DNA from 2 places in the Streptomyces sp. NPDC048002 genome. Region 2 is predicted to be linked to the other one. Evidence: riboswitches for the same ligand, from Rfam matches in the RefSeq annotation. Region 2 holds a riboswitch; the other holds the start of a gene.
What was found. Region 2 has a riboswitch for thiamine pyrophosphate ahead of thiC (phosphomethylpyrimidine synthase ThiC). Riboswitches for the same ligand answer to the same signal wherever they lie in the genome.
Positions count from the first base shown of each region.

Region 1: another riboswitch for thiamine pyrophosphate. It lies ahead of thiO (glycine oxidase ThiO); the one in region 2 lies ahead of thiC (phosphomethylpyrimidine synthase ThiC).

Region 1 is NZ_JBEZNL010000001.1:160,091-165,147, reverse strand. It holds gene thiS (sulfur carrier protein ThiS) at 1-140, opposite strand, end outside; gene thiO (glycine oxidase ThiO) at 137-1,294, opposite strand; TPP riboswitch at 1,292-1,403, opposite strand; gene AB0E07_RS00735 (hypothetical protein) at 1,456-1,806, shown strand; gene AB0E07_RS00730 (FAD-dependent oxidoreductase) at 1,857-3,056, shown strand; gene AB0E07_RS00725 (Rv2175c family DNA-binding protein) at 3,124-3,489, shown strand; gene thiE (thiamine phosphate synthase) at 3,564-4,211, shown strand; gene metF (methylenetetrahydrofolate reductase [NAD(P)H]) at 4,381-5,057, shown strand, end outside.
Region 2 is NZ_JBEZNL010000008.1:187,744-192,800, reverse strand. It holds gene AB0E07_RS14060 (cupin domain-containing protein) at 1-251, shown strand, start outside; gene AB0E07_RS14055 (DUF5326 family protein) at 435-647, shown strand; gene AB0E07_RS14050 (IclR family transcriptional regulator C-terminal domain-containing protein) at 973-1,737, shown strand; gene AB0E07_RS14045 (SsgA family sporulation/cell division regulator) at 1,838-2,275, shown strand; gene AB0E07_RS14040 (YibE/F family protein) at 2,439-3,848, opposite strand; TPP riboswitch at 3,920-4,106, shown strand; gene thiC (phosphomethylpyrimidine synthase ThiC) at 4,099-5,057, shown strand, end outside.

The sequences.
Region 1 (5,057 bases), on a different contig from region 2:
GGCCACTCGGCGCGCGGGACGACGGTCTCGTTGAGCGCGGCGGCCACCCCGGTGGGCGCCGCGGTGAGGGAGCGCACCAGCGTGTCGAGGGCCGTGCCCGGCTCGATCCGCCGCCGCTCCCCGTTGACGGAGATGTTCATACGGGCTGCTCCTGGAGTGCGAACCGGTTCGGGCTGAACGGACGGGCCTCGTCGGTGAGTTCACCGGTGGTCAGGGCGTGCGCGAGTGCGTCGCCGGTGACCGGGGTGAGCAGGACGCCGTTGCGGTAGTGCCCGGTGGCCAGGTGCAGGCCGTCCAGCGCCGTCGGGCCGAGCAGCGGCGCGTTGTCGGGGGTCCCGGGGCGCAGGCCCGCGCGGGTCTCCGTCAGGGGCAGCTCGGTGATGCCCGGCATCAGTTCGTGCGCGTCGCGCAGCAGCTCGTACACGCCGCCCGCGGTCACCGTGGTGTCCCAGCCGAGCTCCTCGCTGGTCGCGCCGACGACCAGTTCGCCGTTCTCGCGGGGCACCAGGTAGACCTGGCTGCCGCGCACCACCGCGCGCACGGTCCGGCTCAGGAACGGCGGGTTCCGCCGGGGCACGGTCAGCCGCAGCACCTGCCCCTTCACGGGCCGCACCGGGGGCATGACCTCCGGGGGGACGCCCGCCAGGCGCCCGCTGAGGCTGCCGGCGGCGAGGACCACCTGCCCCGCGGGAAGCGCCGTCCCGTCCTCGGTCGCGCAGCCCGCGGCCCGGCCGCCCGTGACGGTCAGAGCGGCCGCCCACGCCCGGTGGAAGACCACGCCCGCCCGTTCGCAGGCGGTCACCAGCGCCCGGGCGAGCCGGCGCGGGTCGATCTGGTGGTCGCCGTCCACCCGGAGCCCGCCGCGCACGCCCGGCGCGAGCATCGGCTCCAGACGCCGGCAGTCCCGTCCGGACAGCCACTCGGAGTCGAGCCCCGACTCGGTCTGCAGGGCGTGCAGTTCGCGCAGGTGCGCGCGGTCGTCGGCGTCCAGCGCGACGGCGAGCGTGCCGCACTGCCGGTAGCCGAGGTCCTGGCCGGTGAGGTCGGTCAGTTCGGCGGCGAACTCCGGGTAGCGGCGCGCGGAGGCGAGGTTCAGGCCCAGCAGGGTCTGCTCGCCGTAGTGCAGTTCGGTGACGGCGGCCAGCATGCCGGCCGCCACCCGGGCGGCGCCGCCGCCCGGCTCGGGGTCCACCACGGCCGTGGTGAACCCGCGTTGCGCGGCCCGCCACGCCGTGACCAGGCCGATGATTCCGCCCCCCAGGACGAGGACGTCTGTCGAACGCGTGGGCGACATGGGTGTCCAGCCCCTCCCTTCGCCGGCATGACCCGGATCAGGTTCGTACGGTCGGAGGCCGCCAGCCTCCCTCTCAGCCCGGTGCGTCCGGGCTCCCGCGTGTGCTTTACGTTGGCCACCCTAACCGCTGGTTCCGGTCCTCTGTAAGGGAGCCTCCCGCCATGTCCCGCTCGCTCGACGGCCTCGTCCTCGCCCCCGTCGCCGACCAGGCTCCGGGCCAGGTGGGCACCCGGACCCGGTTCGCCTACCACGAGAAGGGCGGCGAGATCTGGGCCGAGTACGCGGGTGGGGATGTCGTACGCGGGCATCTGGTGGGTACCCGGGAGGGTGACCGGCTGGACTTCCGGTACGTGCAGCTCAAGCGGGACGGCACGACGTCGTCGGGGCACTGCGTGTCGACGGTGGTGGAGCTGCCCGACGGGCGGGTGCGGCTGGAGGAGACCTGGGAGTGGGAGTCCCAGCCGGGGAGCGGGACCAGCGTTGTGGAGCAGGTCACGCGGCACGACGGCTGACTGACAAATTGTCAGTTGTCTATGGTGATCAGGTGAGCGAGCAGACGACGATGTCGCAGCGACGGGTGGTGGTGGTCGGCGCCGGCATGGCCGGGGTGCAGACCGCGGTCGCCCTGCGAGAGCAGGGTTTCACGGGCACGGTGACGCTGATCGGCGCCGAGCCGCACCAGCCCTACGACCGGCCGCCCCTGTCCAAGGCCGTGCTGCTCGGCAAGGCCGAGGGCTCCGCCTTCGACGTGGACTTCGAGGCCCTGGGCATCGAACTGCTCCTGGGCCGCGAGGTGCTGGGCCTGCGCCCGGCCGACCACGAGATCGACACCGAGCAGGGGCCGGTCGCCTACGACGTCCTGGTCGTCGCCACCGGTGCCGAACCGATTCGCCTGCCCGGGGCCGACGGTGTCCCGGGCGTGCATCTGCTGCGCACCCTGGACGACGCCGAGCGGCTGCGGCCGGTCCTCGCCCGGCAGCACGACATCGTGGTCGTCGGCGCGGGCTGGATCGGCGCCGAGTTCGCCACCGCCGCACGCGAGGCCGGCTGCTCGGTCACCGTCGTGGAGGCCGCGGACCGGCCGCTCGCGGGCGCCCTGCCCGCCGAGGTCGCCGCGCCCATGACCGCCTGGTACGCCGACAGCGGAGCCGAGCTGCGCACCGGTGCGCGGGTGGCGCACGTCGAGCCCGGCGAGGTCGTCCTCGACGACGGCACCCGGCTGCCCGCGGGCGCGGTGGTGGTCGGCATCGGCGCCCGACCCGCCACCGGCTGGCTGGCCGGCTCCGGCGTCGAGCTGGGCGAGCACGGCGAGGTGGTGGCCGACGACCGGCTGCGGACCTCGGTGGCGGACGTCTGGGCCGTCGGCGACTGCGCGTCCTTCCCCTCAGGCCGGTACGGCGAGCGCCTCCTGGTGCACCACTGGGACAACGCCCTCCAGGGCCCGCGCACGGTCGCCGCCGACATCATCGGCGAGGCCCCCGTGGCCTACGACCCGGTGCCCTACTTCTGGTCCGAGCAGTTCGGGCGGTTCGTCCAGTACGCCGGTCACCACGCCTCGGCCGACACCGCCGTGTGGCGGGGCGACCCCGTCGGCCCGGCCTGGACGGTCTGCTGGCTGCGCGAGGGCCGGCTGGTCGCCCTGCTGGCGGTGGGGCGGCCCCGGGACCTGGCCCAGGGGCGGCGGCTGATCGAGGCGGGCACCCGCATGGACCCCGGCCTGCTGGTGGACCCGGCGCGGCCCCTGAAGGCGGCCACCGCCTGAGCCCGTGACGGGCGGTCCGGACCGGCCCGGCTTCCTGATGTCAGTGCGGGATGGCAGGCTGGTAACCGTGACCGAGATTGACGCAAAGATCGATGCTCTCGTCCCCGCCTGGCTCACCCTCCCCGACATCGCCGAGCAGTTCGATGTCGAGGTGACGCGTGTGCGGCAGCTGGTCAAGGACGGCCAGCTCATCGCCGTACGCCGTGGTGAGAACCGCGCGCTGCACGTCCCCGCCGCCTTCATCGACGGGGACAAGGTCGTCAAGGGCCTCACCGGCACCCTGACGCTTCTGCGGGACGACGGCTTCACCGACGAAGAGATGCTGGAGTGGCTCTTCACCCCCGACGAGAGCCTGCCCGGCACCCCCGCGCAGGCCCTGAGCGAGAATCGCGGCACGGAGGTGAAGCGCCGCGCCCAGGCGCTCGCCGTCTGAACCGAACGGAACGACCCGGTGTACGGGCCCCGGGGGCCCGCGGCCCGTACACCACCTACACGGGGGGATCACGCATGTCCGACACCGCACGCGCCCGGCTCGCCGACGCCCGGCTCTACCTCTGCACGGACGCCCGCCGGGACCGGGGCGACCTCGCGGCCTTCCTGGACGAGGTCCTCGCGGGCGGTGTCGACATCGTGCAGCTGCGCGACAAGGGCATGGAGGCCGCCGAGGAGCTGGAGCACCTCGCCGTCCTGGCCGACGCCTGCGCGCGCCACGGCAAGCTGCTCGCGGTGAACGACCGCGCGGACGTCGCCCACGCCGCCGGCGCGGCGGTGCTCCACCTGGGCCAGGGCGACCTCCCGGTGCCGGCCGCGCGGGCGATCCTCGGCGACGACGTGCTCGTCGGGCGCTCCACCCACTCCGAGGCCGAGGCCGAGGCGGCGGCCGTGCAGGAGGGCGTCGACTACTTCTGCACCGGACCCTGCTGGCCCACGCCCACCAAGCCCGGCCGGCACGCCCCCGGCCTCGACCTGGTCCGGCACACCGCCGCGCTCGGCACCGACCGGCCCTGGTTCGCCATCGGCGGCATCGACCTGTCCCACCTGGACCAGGTGCTCGATGCCGGCGCCCGGCGCGTGGTGGTCGTGCGCGCGATCACCGAGGCGGACGACCCCGGTGCCGCCGCCGCGGAGTTCGCCAAGCGGCTGCGGGAGGCGTAGACCCACGGCCCGGCGCGGGGCCCGCCGAGGGGCCTCGGTGTCCGAGGGGTGGACGCCCGGGGCCCGTGCAGGGGTCCTGCTGTCCACGGATTGGACAACAAACCGACAATTCGGGGCAAATGTCAGCTGTCCGGTTGGGGGACCGACACGCCCTGGCTAACCTGCCCGTATGGCCCTCGGCACCGCATCCATCAGGTCGGACCACGCTCGTACCGTGCGCGAGATGCTCGCGACCGGGAAGACGACGTACTCCTTCGAGTTCTACGCCCCGAAGACCCCGAAGGGCGAGCGGAACCTGTGGAACGCGCTGCGCCGGGTGGAGGCCGTGGCGCCCGACTTCGTCTCCGTGACCTACGGCGCGGGCGGCACGACCCGGGCGGGCACGGTCAAGGCGACCGAGGCCATCGCCTCGGACAGCACGCTCACCCCGATCGCCCACCTCACGGCCGTCGACCACTCCGTCGCCGACCTGCGCAACATCATCGGCCAGTACGCCGACGCCGGGATCCGCAACATGCTCGCCCTGCGCGGTGACCCGCCCGGCGACCCCATGGGCGACTGGGTGCGGCACCCCCAGGGCCTCACCTACGCCGCCGAACTGGTCGAGCTGATCAAGTCGTCCGGTGACTTCTGCGTGGGCGTCGCGGCCTTCCCGGCGATGCACCCGCGCTCCGCGGACTGGGACGCGGACGTGCGGCACTTCGTCGACAAGTGCCGGGCCGGCGCGGACTACGCCATCACCCAGATGTTCTTCCAGCCCGAGGACTACCTGCGGCTGCGCGACCGGGTCGCGGCCGCCGGCTGCGAGACCCCGATCATCCCCGAGATCATGCCGATCGGCAGTGT
Region 2 (5,057 bases):
TTCTGCGGGAACGGAACATGTCGGTCGGGTTGTACGCGCTGAACGCGGGCGAGCACGACCCACAGCAGCCGCACGGTCAGGACGAGGTCTACTTCGTGGTGAGCGGCCGCGCAGCGATCACCGTCGGCATGGAGACCACCCAGGTGGCGCGGGGCAGCGTCGTGTACGTGCCGGCCGGCGTCGCCCACAAGTTCCACCACATCAGCGAGGACCTGCGAGTGCTCGTGGTGTTCTCTCCGCCGGAGAGCTGAGGGGCGGGCCCCCGATTCCCTAGGGGATCGATCAGGGGAGGACAGGGGGCCCGGGGCCCCCGTCGGCACCCCCCGCGGCTCTAGCATCGAAGGCAGGCAAGGACCGACGGCTCCGCCCGCACAGGCGCGGACCGTCCGACAGGACCCGGTACAGCGACGGGTGGAGAGGTAAGGACGAGGACGATGGGTGAGATCTTCGCGGGACTGCCGTGGTGGGTGAAGTGGATCGCGGTGCCGGTCATCGCCCTGGTCGTGTTCGGCGGGCTGATAACGAGCGTCCTCACCTTCGTCATCGGCCTGCTGTTCAAGGTGCTGGTCTTCGTGGCCCTGGTCGGCGGACTCATCTACGTCGTGCGGAAGTTCATGTCCAGCTCGTCCTCGCGGAGCGACTTCTGAGGCGCTCGGGGGCTGGCGAGGGGCGGTAACGGGATCCTTCGGTTCCCTCGGCCGGGGGAAGTTTTCCTGGCAGGCGGTCTGTGGGCGGTGGCGGACGCATAGAGTCCGAAAAATCGACGCGGGGACCACCCCGTGAGCGGCGTACACCCCCACCCGTGTTCCCCGCACGGGCTGCCCCCTCGCGCTTCGGGAGTGACCCTTGGCCACGGTTCACACCGCACCCTCGGAAACCGGTGCGGCCCACGCATCCGCCCGAACCCCCTACCCCGGCACCGGCACCTGTGTCCGGCCGCCGGCCCAACCCACACCGCAGAACTCCGCGGAGCTGACGAACACCCCCGGTTCCGCGACCCTGATCGGATCCGTCCAGCGTGCGATGCGCCTGCTGGAGTCCGTCGCAGGTCATGAACACGGCGCCCCCGCGAAGCAGTTGGCGCGGGAGAACGGGCTGGCCCTGCCGACCGCGTACCACCTGCTGCGCACCCTGGTCCACGAGGGCTATCTCCGGCGCGACAAAGGGCGCTTCTTCCTCGGGGAGGCGGCGGAGCGGCTGAGCAGCAGCGGGGCACAGGAGAAACGTCGCGGCACGGTCGCCGACACGCTCGCCCACTGGCGGGACGCCCTCGGCGTGCCCGTCTACTACGCGATGTACCGAGACGGAGAGATCGAGGTCATGTGCGTCTCCGACACCCCGGCCAATCCGGCGGTCGAGGAGTGGGCCGATTTCCGTGCGACCGGGCACGCGCACGCCATCGGCCAGTGTCTGCTGGCCCAGGTGGACGAGGCCACGCGCCGCGACCATCTGCGCCGCCATCCTGTGTGGCCCCTCACCCCGTACACCGTCTGCAACGACCACGCGCTGCTGCGGCGGCTGGACCGAATGCAGCGCATGGAGGTGGTGATCGAGCGTCAGGAGTACGCGCTCGGCACGGTCTGCGCCGCCATTCCGATCACTTTGGGTAACACCGCGGCGACCCTGGCCATCTCCCTTCCGGCGCATCAGGCCGACCGTTTGATGGCCGCGGCTCAGCAATTGCAGGGCGAAATCGGGCAGCACCTGGGATCACTGGCGATCTCTATCAGTATCTGAAAACTCACTCCTTGTGATCTGTCGCGCACTTTAAGCAAGATTCCATCAACGTCAGGGGGATCTTTCCTGGCCAATTCGACCGCAGACGACGGGGTAGATGATGGGTGAGTCCGTGCAGGCAGAGGTCATGATGAACTTTCTCGTCTCCGAGGAGCTCTCCTTCCGGATCCCGGTGGAGTTGCGGTACGAGACCTCTGATCCCTATGCGGTGCGGCTGACCTTCCATCTGCCCGGGGACGCCCCGGTCACCTGGGCGTTCGGGCGTGAGCTGCTGATCGACGGGGTCGGCCGGCCGTGCGGCGAGGGCGATGTCCGGGTCGCGCCCGCCGACCCCGAGTCGCTCGGGGACGTTCTGATCCGGCTTCAGGTCGGCGGCGACCACGCGTTGTTCCGGTCCTCCTCGGCGCCGCTCGTGGCCTTCCTCGACCGCACCGACAAGCTCGTTCCGCTGGGCCAGGAGGGAGCGCTGTCCGACTTCGACGCCAGCCTCGACGAGGCCCTGGACCGCATCCTGGCGGAGGAGCAGAGCGCGGGCTGAACGGTGCGGCAGGGCGCGTGGCGGTCGCCGTAACGCTTCAGCAGGGCCCAGCGGGTTGTGCAGTAACGCTTCTTCCGGGATCGACGGTTCTTCCCGGATCGATGCCCCCCGGCCCGGGAAAGAGGGACGAGCCCCGCCCGCACGGGGCTCAGCGCTCCCGCCGTCACCGCTTCCGGCGCCGCCCCCGCCCGCCGCGCGCCGGAGCCGGCGGGCCGCCCGCCGCCGCGAGCTGCCGCTCGGGGCGGTCCGCCGAGACCACCAGTGCGGCAAGAGCCGTGGTGAGCGGCACCGAGGCGACCAGACCGATCGAGCCGACCAGCGTGCGCACGATCTCCTCCGCCACCAGCTCGCTGTTGGCGACCGTGCCCACACTGCTCTCCGCGATCGTGAAGAGCAGCAGCAAGGGCAGCGCGGCGCCGGCGTAGGCGAGGACCAGGGTGTTGACCACCGACGCGATGTGGTCGCGGCCGATCCGGATGGCGGCCCGGTACAGCTCGCGCCGGCCCATGGCGGGGCTCGCCGCGTGGAGTTCCCAGACGGCCGAGGTCTGCGTGACCGTCACATCGTCCAGGACACCGAGCGAACCGATGATGATGCCGGCGAGCAGCAGGCCGCTCATGTCGATCTCGGGGTACAGCCCGTGGATCAGACCGGTGTTGTCGTCCGTGTTGCCGGTCAGCGCGGCCCAGTCGATGAAGACAGAGCCCAGAATGCCGATCAGCAGCAGGGACATCAGCGTGCCGAGTACCGCCACGGATGTTCGCGCCGACAGGCCATGGCACATGTAGAGCGCGATCAGCATGATGGCGCTGGATCCGACCACCGCCACGATCAGGGGATTCGATCCCTGGAGGATGGCGGGCAGGATGAACAGGGTCAGCACCAGGAAGCTGATGGCGAGCGCGATCAGCGCCATCACGCCGCGCATCCGGCCCACCAGCACGACCACGAGCGCGAAGATGCCGGCGAGCACGGCCATGGGGACCCGGCGGTTGACGTCGGTGACCGCGTACTGGAGGTCCTTGGGCGCCGAGGGCTCGTAGGCGACGATGACCTTCTCACCCTCGTGCAGCTGCCGGGACTGGTCGGGCTGCACGATCTCCGTGAAGGTGCGGCCCTTGTCCTTGCCGGTGTCGACCCGGACCGTCGCCTTCTTGCAGGTCTCGGCGTCGGCCTGCTGCTGTGCGGTGGACCCCTCGGCGGTGGAGGTGTCGCCGGTCGGGGGCACGCCCGAGGCGTTCACCGACTCGCAGCTGACGCTCTCGACCTTGGTGACGGTGGCTTCCTGGGTCTGCCGGTCGAAGCCCACGCCGGTGCGTTCGTGCGGAGGCGCGCCGCCGGGCCACAGCACCACGAGCCCGACCACCACCGCCGTGGCGAACGGGATCAGGACGGCCGCGATCACCTTTCGCAGGTGCTTGGAGACCGGAGCCGCGGGGCCATGGGAATGACTGTGGGAATGGCCGTGCCCATGTCCATGGTCGTCACCGCCACTGCCACCGCCGGTGGAGCCGGAACCGGGGCCGCGCGGGGGCTCGGGCGGTGGGAAGGGAGGTTCATGCGTCGAGGTCACCGACCGATCATCGCAAGAACGACAGAGGCCCCCTGTTCAGCGCGCCCGAATTGACGCTAGCGTGGAGTCACCTTTGTACACGCGGGAGCTCGGAGCACCGGGCTGAGAGGGCGCTGACCTCCGTCCCAGCCATGTTTCACGTGGAACATCACCTGTGAGTGACGTTGCACACGGGACATCGGCAGACGGACATCGCTGCGTCGACCGCCGAACCTGTTACCGGGTAATGCCGGCGTAGGGAGTAGGTCTTATGACCATCAAGGACGCACGCACGCCTGCCTCCGCGCAGAACGCGACGAACGGCTCGACCGACGGCTCGGCCGAGGGGTCGTCGCACGGGTCGACGAATGGCTCGTCGAACGGTTCGTCGGGCGGGGAGAACGGGAAGTCCATCGGCTGGCACAAGGGGTACGTCGAGGGCTCGCGCCCCGATCTCCGTGTGCCGGTCCGTCAGGTGCACCTCACCAACGGGCAGTCCGTCACGCTGTACGACACCTCGGGCCCGTACACCGATCCGTTCGTCGACACCGATGTCCGCCGGGGGCTGCCCCCGCTGCGGGAGAACTGGATCATCGCCCGTGGCGACACGGAGGAGTACGCGGGCCGTCCGGTCCGCCCGGAGGACGACGGGATCAAGCACACGGCTCCGCGCGGCGGATTGCGCAACCTGGACGCGGTCTTCCCGGGCCGCCCGCGCCTGCCCCGCAGGGGACGGGACGGCCAGGTGGTCACGCAGCTCGCCTATGCCCGCCGGGGCGAGATCACGCCCGAGATGGAGTACGTGGCCATCCGTGAGAACGTCTCACCCGAGGTGGTCCGTGAGGAGATCGCGGCCGGGCGGGCGGTGCTGCCCGCCAACGTCAACCACCCGGAGATCGAGCCGATGATCATCGGCAAGCGATTCCTGGTGAAGGTCAACGCCAACATCGGCAACTCCGCGGTGACTTCCTCCATCGAGGAGGAGGTGGAGAAGATGACCTGGGCGACCCGCTGGGGTGCCGACACGGTCATGGACCTCTCCACCGGCCGAAACATCCACACCACCCGTGAGTGGGTGCTGCGCAACTCCCCCGTCCCCATCGGCACGGTGCCGCTCTACCAGGCCCTGGAGAAGGTCGACGGCAAGGCCGAGGAACTGACCTGGGAGATCTACAAGGACACGGTCATCGAGCAGGCCGAGCAGGGCGTGGACTACATGACCGTCCACGC